DNA from 3 places in the Marinococcus sp. LNSP9103-4 genome. Region 3 is predicted to be linked to each of the others. Evidence: riboswitches for the same ligand, from Rfam matches in the RefSeq annotation. Region 3 holds a riboswitch; each other region holds the start of a gene.
What was found. A riboswitch is a leader RNA that binds a small molecule or an ion and turns the genes downstream of it on or off. The one in region 3 is predicted to bind thiamine pyrophosphate.
Positions count from the first base shown of each region.

Region 1: another riboswitch for thiamine pyrophosphate. It lies ahead of thiD (bifunctional hydroxymethylpyrimidine kinase/phosphomethylpyrimidine kinase); the one in region 3 lies ahead of tenA (thiaminase II).
Region 2: another riboswitch for thiamine pyrophosphate. It lies ahead of ACTRXG_RS04615 (thiamine phosphate synthase); the one in region 3 lies ahead of tenA (thiaminase II).

Region 1 covers NZ_JBQLIA010000004.1:174,587-178,863, reverse strand. Annotated here, with positions in the region: gene thiM (hydroxyethylthiazole kinase) at 3-806, opposite strand; gene thiD (bifunctional hydroxymethylpyrimidine kinase/phosphomethylpyrimidine kinase) at 824-1,636, opposite strand; TPP riboswitch at 1,737-1,836, opposite strand; gene ACTRXG_RS04685 (efflux RND transporter permease subunit) at 1,878-4,277, opposite strand, start outside.
Region 2 covers NZ_JBQLIA010000004.1:159,443-163,719, forward strand. Annotated here, with positions in the region: gene ACTRXG_RS04605 (potassium/proton antiporter) at 1-335, shown strand, start outside; gene ACTRXG_RS04610 (AEC family transporter) at 393-1,292, shown strand; TPP riboswitch at 1,345-1,444, shown strand; TPP riboswitch at 1,501-1,603, shown strand; gene ACTRXG_RS04615 (thiamine phosphate synthase) at 1,646-2,257, shown strand; gene thiO (glycine oxidase ThiO) at 2,247-3,371, shown strand; gene thiS (sulfur carrier protein ThiS) at 3,355-3,555, shown strand; gene ACTRXG_RS04630 (thiazole synthase) at 3,560-4,277, shown strand, end outside.
Region 3 covers NZ_JBQLIA010000040.1:1,851-6,127, reverse strand. Annotated here, with positions in the region: gene ACTRXG_RS16495 (ABC transporter ATP-binding protein) at 1-1,246, opposite strand, end outside; gene ACTRXG_RS16490 (ABC transporter permease) at 1,243-1,482, opposite strand; gene ACTRXG_RS16485 (ECF transporter S component) at 1,482-1,835, opposite strand; gene tenA (thiaminase II) at 1,835-2,530, opposite strand; TPP riboswitch at 2,668-2,771, opposite strand; gene ACTRXG_RS16475 (NADPH-dependent FMN reductase) at 2,906-3,466, opposite strand; gene ACTRXG_RS16470 (DUF2254 domain-containing protein) at 3,531-4,277, opposite strand, start outside.

The DNA of each region.
Region 1 (4,277 bases), on a different contig from region 3:
CCCTATGATTCCTGTTTGACGCGGATATAGTGGCGCAGATCCATTTCCTGTGTTGCGTGGAGGGCGTTTAATAATTCAATTTGAAAGGAGCCCGGGCCCTCCCTCGTCGTTAGACTGCCTGCGATTTCTGCTGCTGCCCCGTAATAAGCAAGTGCGGCTGCTACTGCTCCAGCCGAATGCTGAACGGTTAAAAAGGATGCTGCGATCGAACTGAGAAGACAGCCGGTGCCGGTTACTTTGGTCAGCAGCGTATGGCCATTCTGCACGATAAATACTTCGCCCTGATGAGCGACTGCGTCTTCCACTCCGGTCACCGCGGCAATTGCTTCAAACTTTCTTGCAGCTTCTTTGGCAAGCTCCGGGTTATCTGCTTCTCCCGAAGCGTCTACGCCCTGTATATTCCCGCTTTCGCCGAGCAGCGCGGCCATTTCTCCTGCATTTGCCCGGATCAGCGCCACGTCCAGCTCTTCGAGAAGAGCAATCGCCGTTTCGGTCCGGTAAGCCGTCGCGCCTGCCCCTACGGGATCCAGTACAACGGGGATGCCTTTTTCATTGGCTGCTTTGCCGGCGATCCGCATCGCCTTCACCTGTTCGCGGTTCAGCGTACCAATATTGAGTACAAGTGCGTTCGCTGCTTTTGCCATTTCGGCTGCTTCCTCCGGCGCGTTTGCCATAACCGGAGATGCGCCCATCGACAGCAGTCCATTTGCAGTAAAATTGGTTACTACTGTGTTCGTAATATTATGAATCAGCGGCCGTGTTTTTCGTACTTCCTCCAGCAGACCTATAACTTCCTTTGCTTTCATGCCGATCCCTCATTTCTTTATTTTAGTAGTTGATCGAGTGGAACGCGCACTCCCCAGTGGTTGACAGGCCCATTGCCTTTACCGATCTCCAGGGGGTGTGCAATCGCATTGGTAATATATTCTTTGCTTTCCTGCACTGCCAGATAGATGGACTTGCCCCGTGCAAGCTTTGCGGCAATCGCGGCTGATAGTGTACAGCCTGTCCCGTGCGTGTGCTTTGTATCCGTCCGCGGCGAACGGAAATAATGAATTTCTCCATCGACGTACAAAATATCGACTGCGTCTTCTTTCATATGGCCGCCCTTAACAAGCGCTGCCCGGGCCCCTAATTCATCAACAATTTTTTTAGCAGCTGCTTCCATCTCTTCGAGGGTCTGGATTTGAAAGTCCGTCAGGCTTGCTGCCTCAGCCATATTCGGCGTGACGACTGCGGCCAGAGGAAGAAATTCATTTTTCATGACTTCAAGCGTCTCCTTCTCAGACAGAGAATCGCCGCTCGTGGCAACCATCACCGGGTCAATAACCACCGGCAGGTCGTATTTTTTCAGCATGTTCACCGTCGTGCGGATCATATCCGGCGTTGCGATCATTCCGGTTTTTACCGCATCCGGCATAATATCATCAAAGACGGAATCCAGCTGGGCCTGAAGCAGACTGGTGCTCATATGCTCCACCTTTTGGACCCCGGTTGTATTTTGTGCGAGCACGCTCGTAATAGCAGACATCCCGTAGGCTTCACATTCCTGAAATGCTTTCAGGTCAGCCTGGATCCCAGCCCCGCCGGTAGGATCTGTTCCGGCTATGGTTAATACTTTAGGTACTTGTGGCATTCGTTGTATCCTCCTTTAGAAGGAATCCTGCTTTAGGTTCAAAAAAAGCTCACTCCCTGAAAGTAGAGAGTGAGCTTTGGCGTATACGTACGTATTTGTATAAAACGAAGCTCCACTTCCCTACGCTGGTACTACCCAGATCAGGTTCGAAGGGACCAAGAATGGTTCTTGTCTCAGCGCAGGCGCCCCTAGCGGATTCCTTACTATTTTTCTTAATCGTACGTGACGCACAGTCCTAATGTCAATTTTTTTCATCATCGCCGGATTTTTTATTTTTGTCTGAATCCTTCGAGGAACGGTCCCGTTCCTCATTTTGTGAGTTACCGACGATACGTTCGAGAAGGTACAGAATCTCATCCCGCGACAAGTCTTCGCGTTTTTTATCTTCTACATTCTCAGGTTCCTTGCTCTGTTCTGCAGCTTCATTATTCTGCTGGTCTTCATTATTATTCCGTTCTTCCTGTTCTCTCTTTTCCCGTTCCTTTCGCCGTTCTTCTACTTCCCAGCCGTACATGTAGCCCCCGTCCGGCATGGCGAATTTTTTATTCATGCTTCTTGTTTCTTTGGTAAACAAGGTATAGAGCGTTGGAATAATAAACAGCGTCAGGAACGTACTGCTGATGAGACCGCCGATGACTGCAATACCCATCGGCTGCTGAATTTCTGCTCCTTCCCCAAATCCGAGGGCAAGCGGCAGCACCCCAAGGATAGTCGTAGAAGCTGTCATCAGGATAGGGCGTGCCCGCTTTTTCACAGATTCAATAACGGCTTCTCTTACCGGCAGCCCCCGTTCCACCAGCTGATTCGTATAATCAACAAGCACAATCGCGTTGTTAACAACAATACCCGCAAGTACAATCAAGCCGATAAACACTGTGATACTTAGTGGTGTCTGGGTCGCAAACAAGGCAAGCATAACACCGATCACGACCAGCGGTACGCTGAACATTACCACAAACGGATATTTGAATGATTCAAACTGTCCAGCCATTACGAGATAAATGAACACCACCGCCAGCAGGAAGGCAAACACCAGACTCTGAATGCTGTCATCGAGAAGCTCCTGTTCGCCGGAGAAGTTCAATGTAGTCGCCGCTCCGGTATCTACATCGTCAATCGTATCCTCAATTAACGTAGAGGTTTCGTTCAGACTCGTTCCGGAGCCGTATGTGACTGTAAACTCAGTACTCCGCTCCTGGTCAAGCCGGTTAATAACCGCCGGCCCCTCTCCTTCTTCAATATCAGCCACGTCGCTTAAGCTGACGTATTCTCCTTCCGGAGTAGCGAGCTGCAGACTTTCAAGGTCCTCCTGGTTTTCAAGGGAATCCTCTGCATACTGCACGTTCACATTCAGCGGGCCTTCATTATCCGTCTGGATTGTCGACGCCACTTCCCCGCTTGTAGTACTGTTTACCGTCTGCGCGATTTCAGCCGGCGTCAGGCCATTATCCTGCGCATCGTCTTCGTTAATCTGCACCTGAATTTCCGGAGCAGTCTCTTCATCTGACGTTTCTACATTCCGAATCGTGTTTTCACTTTCAAGCTCCGACTGTACTGCGTCTGCATCTTCAGCGAGTCGCTCTTCATTTTCGTTTGAGAGCGTAAATTCCACGGAATTTGCTTCTCCGCCGCCGATGGCTGCAGAAGACGATAACGAAATATCTGCCTGCTCGTCCGTGTTTTCCACATCGGACTCAATTTCTTCAATCATTTCCTCGGTCGATATGTCCCGGTCTTCGAGATCCTCCATTGTAACTGTAATAGAAGCTTCATTGGATCCCGAGCTTCCACCGCCTCCGGCTGCAACTCCACTGCCGCCCGAGCCGACTACCGCCATATAGCTTGCAATCTCATCCTGGTTTTCAAGCACGCTTTCAATTTCGTCGACCGTTTCTCCGGTCGTTTCCAGATTTGTGCCATTTTCTTTTTCAACATTGATCGTGAAAAAGCCCTGATCTGTCGTCGGGATAAAGTTCACCCCGGTCTGGGCAATGCCGCCGGCTCCGCCAAGCAGCAGGAGCAGTGTTAACAGCAGAGCGACAGCGCGATGACCGAGGACCCAGCGGATCGAACGGTCCAGAAATCTCATCGGCCTGGATTTTTCACGCTTTACTTCCCTGTCTTCCGGCAGCGGCTTCAGCACACGGCTTGCAATCATCGGCACAACCGTGACAGCTACAAGCAGAGAAGCAAGCAGACTGAAGGCTACTGATAAAGCAAAGGCCTGGAAAATCTCGCCGACAATACCGGAAATAAAGACGATTGGCAGAAAGACAGCTACTGTCGTCAAGGTCGAAGCTGTAATCGCTCCGGCCACTTCCTTTGTACCGTCTAGAGCTGCCCGCTTAGGGAGTTTTTTCATCGACAGGTGCCTGTATATATTTTCAATAACAACAATCGCATTATCGACAAGCATCCCGATCCCAAGAGCCAGACCGCCCATCGTCATTAAGTTTAAACTCACATCGGTAAAGTAAAGAAATGCAAATGTCACAATTACCGAAAATGGTATCGCAATACCAATAATGAGCGGTGTCGTTAAGTTTCTTAAGAAGAAGAAAAGAACAACCATGGCGAAAACACCGCCGGCAATTAATGCAAGAGCTACGCTGTTAATGGATTGCTGAACGTAATCCCCTTC
Region 2 (4,277 bases), on a different contig from region 3:
TGATCCAGGGGGCGACCATCGCTCCATTAGCGAAATGGCTTCACTTATCCGGTCCGCTCCGCGAAGCGCCAACTCATTCCCTGGAGCTGGTGTCACTCGGAAAAGCGAACGCAGAAATTATGGAATTTCAAACGAATGAAGCGACGCCGATTGTCGGACAGACGCTCCAAAGCATTGAATTTCCCGCATCTGCGCTGATCAGCGCGATTGTTCGGGACGATGAACTGGTCACTCCGGTTGGTGAGACAATAATCCAGGCCGGTGATTATTTGTATATTCTTGTATCACGTAAAGAAAAACGTATTTTAAAGCAGATGCTCCAGCACGATTACTGAGAAAAAGCGGCCAGCGTTAAGAGGCATTAAATTTGAGGAAAGAAGGAAGGGCTCCGCATGGGTGTGCTGATCAATGTATTGATCCCAATCATTTTAATATTTACGATTGGCTATTTGCTGCAGAAAAGACAGGCAGTGGATATTCGGCCGGTGTCGGCTGTCGCTCTTTATGTATTGACGCCTGCGCTTGTTTTCCGGACATTCTATGAAAGAGAGCTGAACAGCGATATGCTTTCGATGGCTCTGTTTTCCCTGGTATTTTTAGCGGTTATGACCGGGCTGATCAAATTAGTGTCCTACGTGCGTAAATGGCCGAAAGCTAACGAAACCGGCATGATGCTCTCTACCGTGTTTATGAATGCGGGCAATTACGGTGCTCCGTTAATTGCTTTTGCGTTTGGTGATACAGCCTTTGCCTACTCTATCGTTTTTATGGTCATTCAGACGATGCTGATGAATACTGTAGGCGTCTATATCGCAAACAGTGCCAATATGGATGCGGCTGACGCGTTCCGGACGGTACTGCGGATGCCGGTATTTTATGCACTGCTCGCCGGTATTGTCTTCCAGCTGACCGGGATACCGGTCGGAGCGACCTATTATGAAGCCCTCGATATGCTCGCGAGCGCTGCAATACCGGTGGTTATGATTATCCTGGGGATGCAGCTTGCACGCATATCCGTCAAAAGCATGGATTGGAAGCTTGTTAGTGCAGGTACGTTTTTACGGCTTGTATTCGCGCCGGCTCTCGCTTACGTAATTGCCCTGCTGCTGCAGACCAGCGACACGTTAACGACCGTGCTGGTTGTTTCAACAGCGATGCCGAGTGCAGCAACCATGGCAATGATTTCTGTACAATTTGATTCCAACCCCCAGCTTGTTTCGAGTATTACACTGGTGACGACTATTTTAAGCGTTCCTTCCCTGTGGGTGGTGCTGTCGATTTTCCAGGCATAAAATTCCGCATCGAATTGACGGAAGAAGAGTACCGCGTTATGATATAAATAATATTAACCACTAGGGGTGCCTGTTGGCTGAGACAGCGTAAAGCTGATCCCTTTGAACCTGATCTGGATTATACCAGCGGAGGGAAGTGGGGAAGAGATGCCAATACGACTATCTCCCCCGCTTTCTAAATGAAAGCGGGGTTTTTTGTGGAAAATATTATATTTGCTGGGGGTGCCTGCTGAGGCTGAGACCGGAGAACTATCCGGAACCCTTTGAACCTGATCTGGAGAGCCAGCGGAGGGAAGCAGCCATGTTGAACCTTTTAACAGGCAGCCTCCTTCCTTCTGGAAGGAGGCTTTTTTATGGATTACAAACCGAAGCCATGTATACATGCGGTATCGCCGCCGGATATAACAGTGGGGGCGTGGAGCGAAAAAACGAGGGAGCTCACAGGAATCGTCGATTACGTGCATATACGTGCGCCTGAATGGACAAAGCGTGAAAAGGAAAGGGCCGTCGAGCTGGCATTAAAAGAAGGAACCGCCCCCGCGCAGCTGATCATAAATGATGAACCGGAGCTTGCTGCTGCATATGGGCTGGCCGGTACCCACCTGCCGGAGCGTCGTGCAATCTATCCGGCATCTGTAAGCTGGGGGCAGTCGATACACTCTATAGAGGCAGCGAAAAGAAGTGAACAGGAGGGAGCATCATGGCTGTATTTTGGTCATGTGTTTGCCTCAGACAGTAAACCTGGAAAGCCGCCGCGCGGAGTCCGGGCGTTGAAAGCTGTGGCGGAAAGCGTCCGCATCCCCGTGATTGCCATCGGAGGAATTGATGCTGACAAGGCAGCAGAAGGTATAAACTGCGGAGCGTCCGGGGTGGCAGCCATTGCATATTTTTATGATGCGGCAGAACCCGGGAAAGCAGCCGAAGAGCTCAGAATCCGGTTAAGGAGTGATGACAATGAAGGCTGATACAGAAGTTCTTATTGTGGGCGCAGGGGTACAGGGATGCTCGCTTGCGTATCAGTTAAGCAAACGGGGGCGTCGTGTGATGGTCATCGAAAAAGAAACCATCGCTTCCGGAGCATCAAAAGCGGCTGCCGGTATGCTCGGAGCCCAGTCTGAATGGGAGGGGCCTGGCCTTTTTCAGGAATTCGCCCTGGAAAGCCGGGAGCTGTTTAAAGAACTGGTCCCTGAAGTGGAAGCGCTTAGCGGAATGGACGTTTCCTACGTGAACAACGGAATGCTGAAGCCTGTATGGGATAAGGCGGGCGAAAAAAAATACCAGCGCGCTGCAGGAAGCAGCTACGGCTCGGAGTGGCTTTCGCCATATGAAGCACTGCGCAGGGAGCCGGCGCTTTCCGAAAATATCCGGGGCGCCTGGTCCATTCCAAAAGACGGCCAGCTTCGTGCCTATGAATGGACAATGGCTCTTGCCAAAGCAGCAAAGGCCCGCGGGACAATGGTACGGGAAAATACTTCAGTGGATCGTCTTTTGGAAGCTGACGGCCGCGTTTACGGTGCGAAAACAAGTGAAGGAGTTGTTGAAGCGGAAGAAGTTGTTTTTACCGGGGGAAGTGCCGGGGCGGAGCTGTTGGATGAGAAGGAGTTCACCCTCTATCCGGTGAAAGGGGAGTGTTTGTCCATACGCATGCCCCGGGAGAATTTGAGACACACCCTCCACACTCCGCAGGTGTATATTGTTCCGAAAAAGGACGGGGAAATCTTTATAGGCGCTTCAGAAAAACCCGGTGACTCGAGTACAGGGGTCACTGTAGCTTCGGTACAGGAGCTGATGAAAGCAGCTGTGCATTTAGTGCCGGGGCTGAAGCATGCGAATGTTGAAAGGCTTTGGAGCGGTGTCCGGCCGCAGACAGGAGACGGGCTGCCATATATGGGACAGACCGAACGGGGTTTGTGGGTAATGACCGGACATTACAGAAACGGTATTTTGCTTTCAGCACTGAGCGGAAGCTGGATGGCTGACCGGATCGAGGGGAAAAGCGTTCGCGAGGACTGGAAGCACCTGTTTGCCGTAGATCCTCAAATACGAAAGGGAGGAATTATTCATGCAGATCACGCTTAATGGTCAATTACAGAATATTGAGAACAGTACCACGGTAGCCGATTTACTTGAAGAGCTTCAGATCGCCCACAAAAAAACAGTGGTGGAGCGCAACGGCACTATTGTAATTGAAGAATTTCACCAGCAGGAAGGTTTAATGGACGGGGATAGAATCGAAATCACTCATTTTGTAGGAGGCGGATGAACAAATGCTTAGTATCGGCAATATGACGTTTGAATCGAATTTATTTCTCGGCACCGGGAAATATAAAGACGCCAGGACGCAGCTGCAGGCTGTAGAAGCATCGGAAACAGAGGTACTGACCTTTGCCGTTCGCAGAATGAACCTGTTTGACAGCAGCCAGCCTGATCCATTTGAACAGATGGACGTCTCAAAGTACCGGCTGCTGCCAAATACAGCCGGGGCCAAAACAGCTGAAGGAGCTGTGCGCACTGCGAAGCTGGCAGAGGCGGCCAACATGTGTGACATGATTAAAGTAGAAGTGATCGGCTGCGATAAAACGCTTCTGCCGGATCCGGTGGAAACGCTCCGGGCCTCAGAACAGCTGCTGAACGAAGGGTTTACTGTCCTTGCCTATACGTCCGATGACGTTGTGCTCGCCAGAAAGCTTCAGGAGCTTGGGGTTCATGCAGTGATGCCGGGAGCCTCCCCTATAGGCACGGGGCTTGGGATCATTAACCCATACAACCTGTCCCACATTATTGAACAGGCGGAAGTCCCGGTGATTGTAGATGCAGGTATTGGGAGTCCGAAGGATGCTGCTTATGCTATGGAGCTCGGCGCTGATGGTGTCCTGCTGAATACGGCCGTTTCGGGCGCGGGCGATCCTGTAAAAATGGCAGAAGCGATGAAATTGGCAGTGAGGGCCGGAGCGCTTGGCGCAGAAGCAGGGCGCATAGATAAAA
Region 3 (4,277 bases):
GCTGATCAATATCTTTTTCGCACCACCCTTCCATTTCCATTCCGTAGCGTATTTCTTTTTCCACGGTCTGTGCTACAAACTGATGCTCGGGCTGCTGAAAAACAATTCCGAAGGTTTTAGCAATTTCGTACGGCTTCAGACTGGCAATATCTTCTCCGTTAACATATATAGAGCCGCTTTTAAGAGATTCCCATCCAGTGAGGACACGTGCGAGCGTGCTCTTTCCTGCTCCGTTTGCACCGACTAGAGCAGTCATTCCCCCTGGGTACAGGGAAAAAGATACGTTTTCGAAAACCGTTTGCTCGCCATAGGCAAAGGCCGCCTGCTTCACCTCCAGAACAGGTGGTTCAAGTGAAGGATCACTTACCTTTTTCGGCTGCGGCAGAGATGCAAGAACTGCTGCAGCGGAATAATCCGCTGCAAACCTCTCCCATTCCAATAAAGTAATGGGAAGAGCGGATTTGGGATCCTCTGACTTTTTCAGTAATTTCTTTCCGGCTTCTGCAGGAGCCGGCAGCCATACTCCTTCTGCTTCGAGTACAGCTGCATGAGAATTGAATATACGTGCCGGGCTTCCATCCGCAGACACCTGGCCATCGTGGTTCAATACGATCACCCGGTCTACCCACTCCATTACTTCATTTAATTGATGCTCAATCAAAACCAGTGTTTTATCACTATCTGCTGCAATGCGGCCAAGAAGCGAAGCCACTGCTTGCCGGCTTACCGGATCGAGCTGGGAGAGCGGTTCATCCAGAATCCATATCCGCGGATTCACAGCAGCTAAACAGGAAACAGCTATTTTTTGCTTCATCCCGCCGGACAGTGTGTCGATACGGGCATCAATGCAGTGAAGCATATCTGTAAATTGTAAGGCTTCGTGTATGCGGGCCTCGATATCACCTGCAGGCACCCGCAGATTTTCAAGCGTGAATACAAGCTCTTCCCGCACGGTCGGCATGCAGAACTGGGTATCCGGATCCTGGAACAAAAGCGCCGCCTGCCTGGCGGCCTCCGTAATACTTTTCACCGCCGGATTTTCCCCAAACACGCTCAGACCGCCCGAAACCTGCGCCTCCACAGAACGCGGAAGAATTCCCTGGATAGCGAGAGCAAGCGTACTTTTGCCTGAACCGCTCGGACCGAGCAGCAGCACGTTTTCCCCAGTACATATTTCTGCTGAAAAACCTTCTATCGAAGGCTTAGCAAAAGGGTACGCAATGGTCAATTTGTCTGCGTAAATCATACAGCATCCCTCTGCTGGCCGAGACGGTATTGACGGCCAAGGGCAAAGCGGTCAAGCACTCCAGTCTTTACCAGCGCATCCGCAAAGCTTTTCCCTGCCCATCCGGCTAAAAGAGCGCCGCTTATAAGCATTGTTACCAGCATAAATACAACAACAGAACCTGCGTACTGGCTGAATCCATAAAGGGCATACTGGGTTAAAAATGCAGCAAACGTTCCGGCCGACCCGGCAAGCATTAATACTGGCAGACGGAACACCCGGTAAAAAACAGAGCGAAAATCAATTCTGCAGCGAGCCCCTGGGTGAAGCCGAGCACGAGCACTGCTCCTGCACTGACAGACCCCGCCATAACTTCAGTGCCAGCCGCAATAAGCTCTGCAAGCAGCGCCGCTCCCGGTTTTTGAACGATATAGGCACAAATCACAGGCGCAAGGATCCAGAAGCCCGCCATCAGGCCTCCTCCAACTGGGCCGAAGATGCCGGTAACCATTTGTCCCAGCAGCACCCAAAGAAGATAAAGGACGCCGAGAACTGCTGAAATAAACGAGATGACGACAATATCCCGGAGGTTTAAGCGTTTGTTTATCATTAGACTTTTTCCCCGTCTGTTAACGTTCTGGCAAAGGGCCAGTCTTTTGCATAATAAGCGTCCTCAAAAAACATATACTCAAGCTGGCACCCTTCCATAAACAACGTCCGCCAGCGCTGTTTTTCTTCTTCTGTGGCTGTTTCTGCCAGTTCATCAAGGCGGTCAATATATTTATACATTTCCCTTTCCTCACGGTCCCCGTAAAAACGAATCCAGTCATTGAACGGATGGGTTTCGTCCGGCTGCACTTCCTCCATCAGCCTTTCACCCACATACAAATACACCCACGGGCAGGCAAGCGTTACCGCAATTACATCACCAAGTGTTCCTTTTTCGGCATGGTGCAGCATGTGAAGCACGTAATGCTGAGATACCGGAGCAAGCGCATAGCCCTGCAATTCCTCATAGCCCACGCCCGCCTGCTCACACAAATTATGATGCGGGTGCGTTTCGCTGTTTAAAACAAAATCAATGGTATCTTTAAACATAACCATGTCTTCTCTTGACGTACACTTTGTTACCCCAATTGCTTTTGCCTTGATCATGGCGTTTAAGTATTCAAAATCCTGCTTCACGTAATGGATAAGAGATGCTTTTGGGAGCTCCCCTTTCCCGATACCCTGTACAAACGGATTTCTCCAGCAGGCTTCAAAAATGTGCTCTGTGTCCTGCCATAAAAGCTCTGAAAATTTCATTGTAACTTCCTCCTTTAAATTAGGAGGGAACCACTACGGGCAGTCAGGACCAATGGGGCAAAAAAAGCCACTCCATTGGTGGAGTGGCTTAGAATAAACGTCCTCTATGGTAAAGCTTGTGCTTTTGAAATAGACGTATTCTGCCGTCTCCACTTTCCTACGCTGGCCTTAACCAGATCAGGTTCAAAGGGATTAAGGTTAGTCCTTATCTCAGCCGCTTTCGGCACCCCTAGTGGATTCCCTATTAAGTTGTCTACACTTTATCATATTATGTCAGGAAGTCAAAGGTGATTTTTATAATCCGCCTTCTCCCTCTGAGCAAAAATCTGCATTCAAAAACCCTGCAGGCCTATGCCAACAGGGTTTTTCTGCATATTACGCGCGGTTCGCCACAGCCCGCGTTTCCTGATAAAAACGTTCGAATTCGGCTACGACATTATCAAGAAAATCAATCGTGCCCTGATCTGTTAAATCTCCGTTTTCATTCATTTTTTCATGGACGGCTCCGATCAGTACTTCATTTCCAGGCAGTACTTTTGCACTCATACCGGGAGCGCTCAGAATCTGGCGAAGATGCATCTGCGCTTTCACTGTGCCCAGGCCTCCAAGAGAAGCTCCTACAAGCATGGTTGGTTTGCCGGCAAAGTCGTAATCGACCCGGGAATTCCAGTCAAGAGCATTTTTAAGCACGCCGGAAATCGAACCGTTATATTCCGGAGTGGCGATAAGCACGGCGTCCGCTTCACGTACAGAACGCTTGTATTCCTGCACATAGTCCGGAGCGTTGCTTTCCTCATCCTGATCATAGTGCGGAAGATCGCGGATATCTAAAATATTAATATCCATGATGTCACTGTAACGATCCTGCATGTACTCCACTAACTTTCCGTTAAATGATTCCTGGCGAATACTTCCTACGATAGCTGCTACTTTCATTTGAACTTTCATCCTTTCGTGTTGAACTTCATTTATATATCATACACACACGTTACTGGCTGTTTCAAGTTATCTGCTTACTTTTTGTAAGTGCCTGATGCAGAGCTGTGTTCTTTTTCTGCACACGCTCCTCCCAGTATTCCCTGTCCCAGTCCGCAAGCTGTTCCGGAGCGACCGCCTGCTCCATGTAACGGGAAAATGAATCCACTTCCTTTAACACAGACGGATCTCCTGTTTTCACGAGCATCGTCAGTGCTTCCATGCAGGCTCCCATTACCGAAATATCTTCGTAACCGTACAATCTCACCTGATAAAAGCTTTTATATAAATATTCCCTAAAGGGTTTTACAGGCATGAATAACCGCAGCTCATTCTGATTGTCAGCGAAGTATTGGTCATTTTTGTGTTCATGGCTGAGTTCGGAAAGCAGTGCCCCAATACGGTTGATGCAGTTCGCTGCTGTGTGTGGATCATTGATTGCAGGCGAAATGGCCCGCAGCGCTATTTCTACAATTTTCTGCATGGAGAATTCGATGTCCTGAACATTGCTTCTCTCTTCTCCTACTAATAAAAAACTTCTCAATATTTTCGGGGATAAACTATGCTTTGACCAATAGCGAAATAAAGGCTCTCCCTGATGAACGTAGTCTCCTACCTGGAACAGGCATTCAACCACGGCTCCCTGCTGCCTGGCCCATTCAATCAGTTCAGGCATTTTCACCATATTGGTATACCCCGACCGTTCGGCATAAACGATTGCTTCTTCGTCATTTCGAAAATCATCGCTCCATTCGCTGAAGCTGTGCACCCC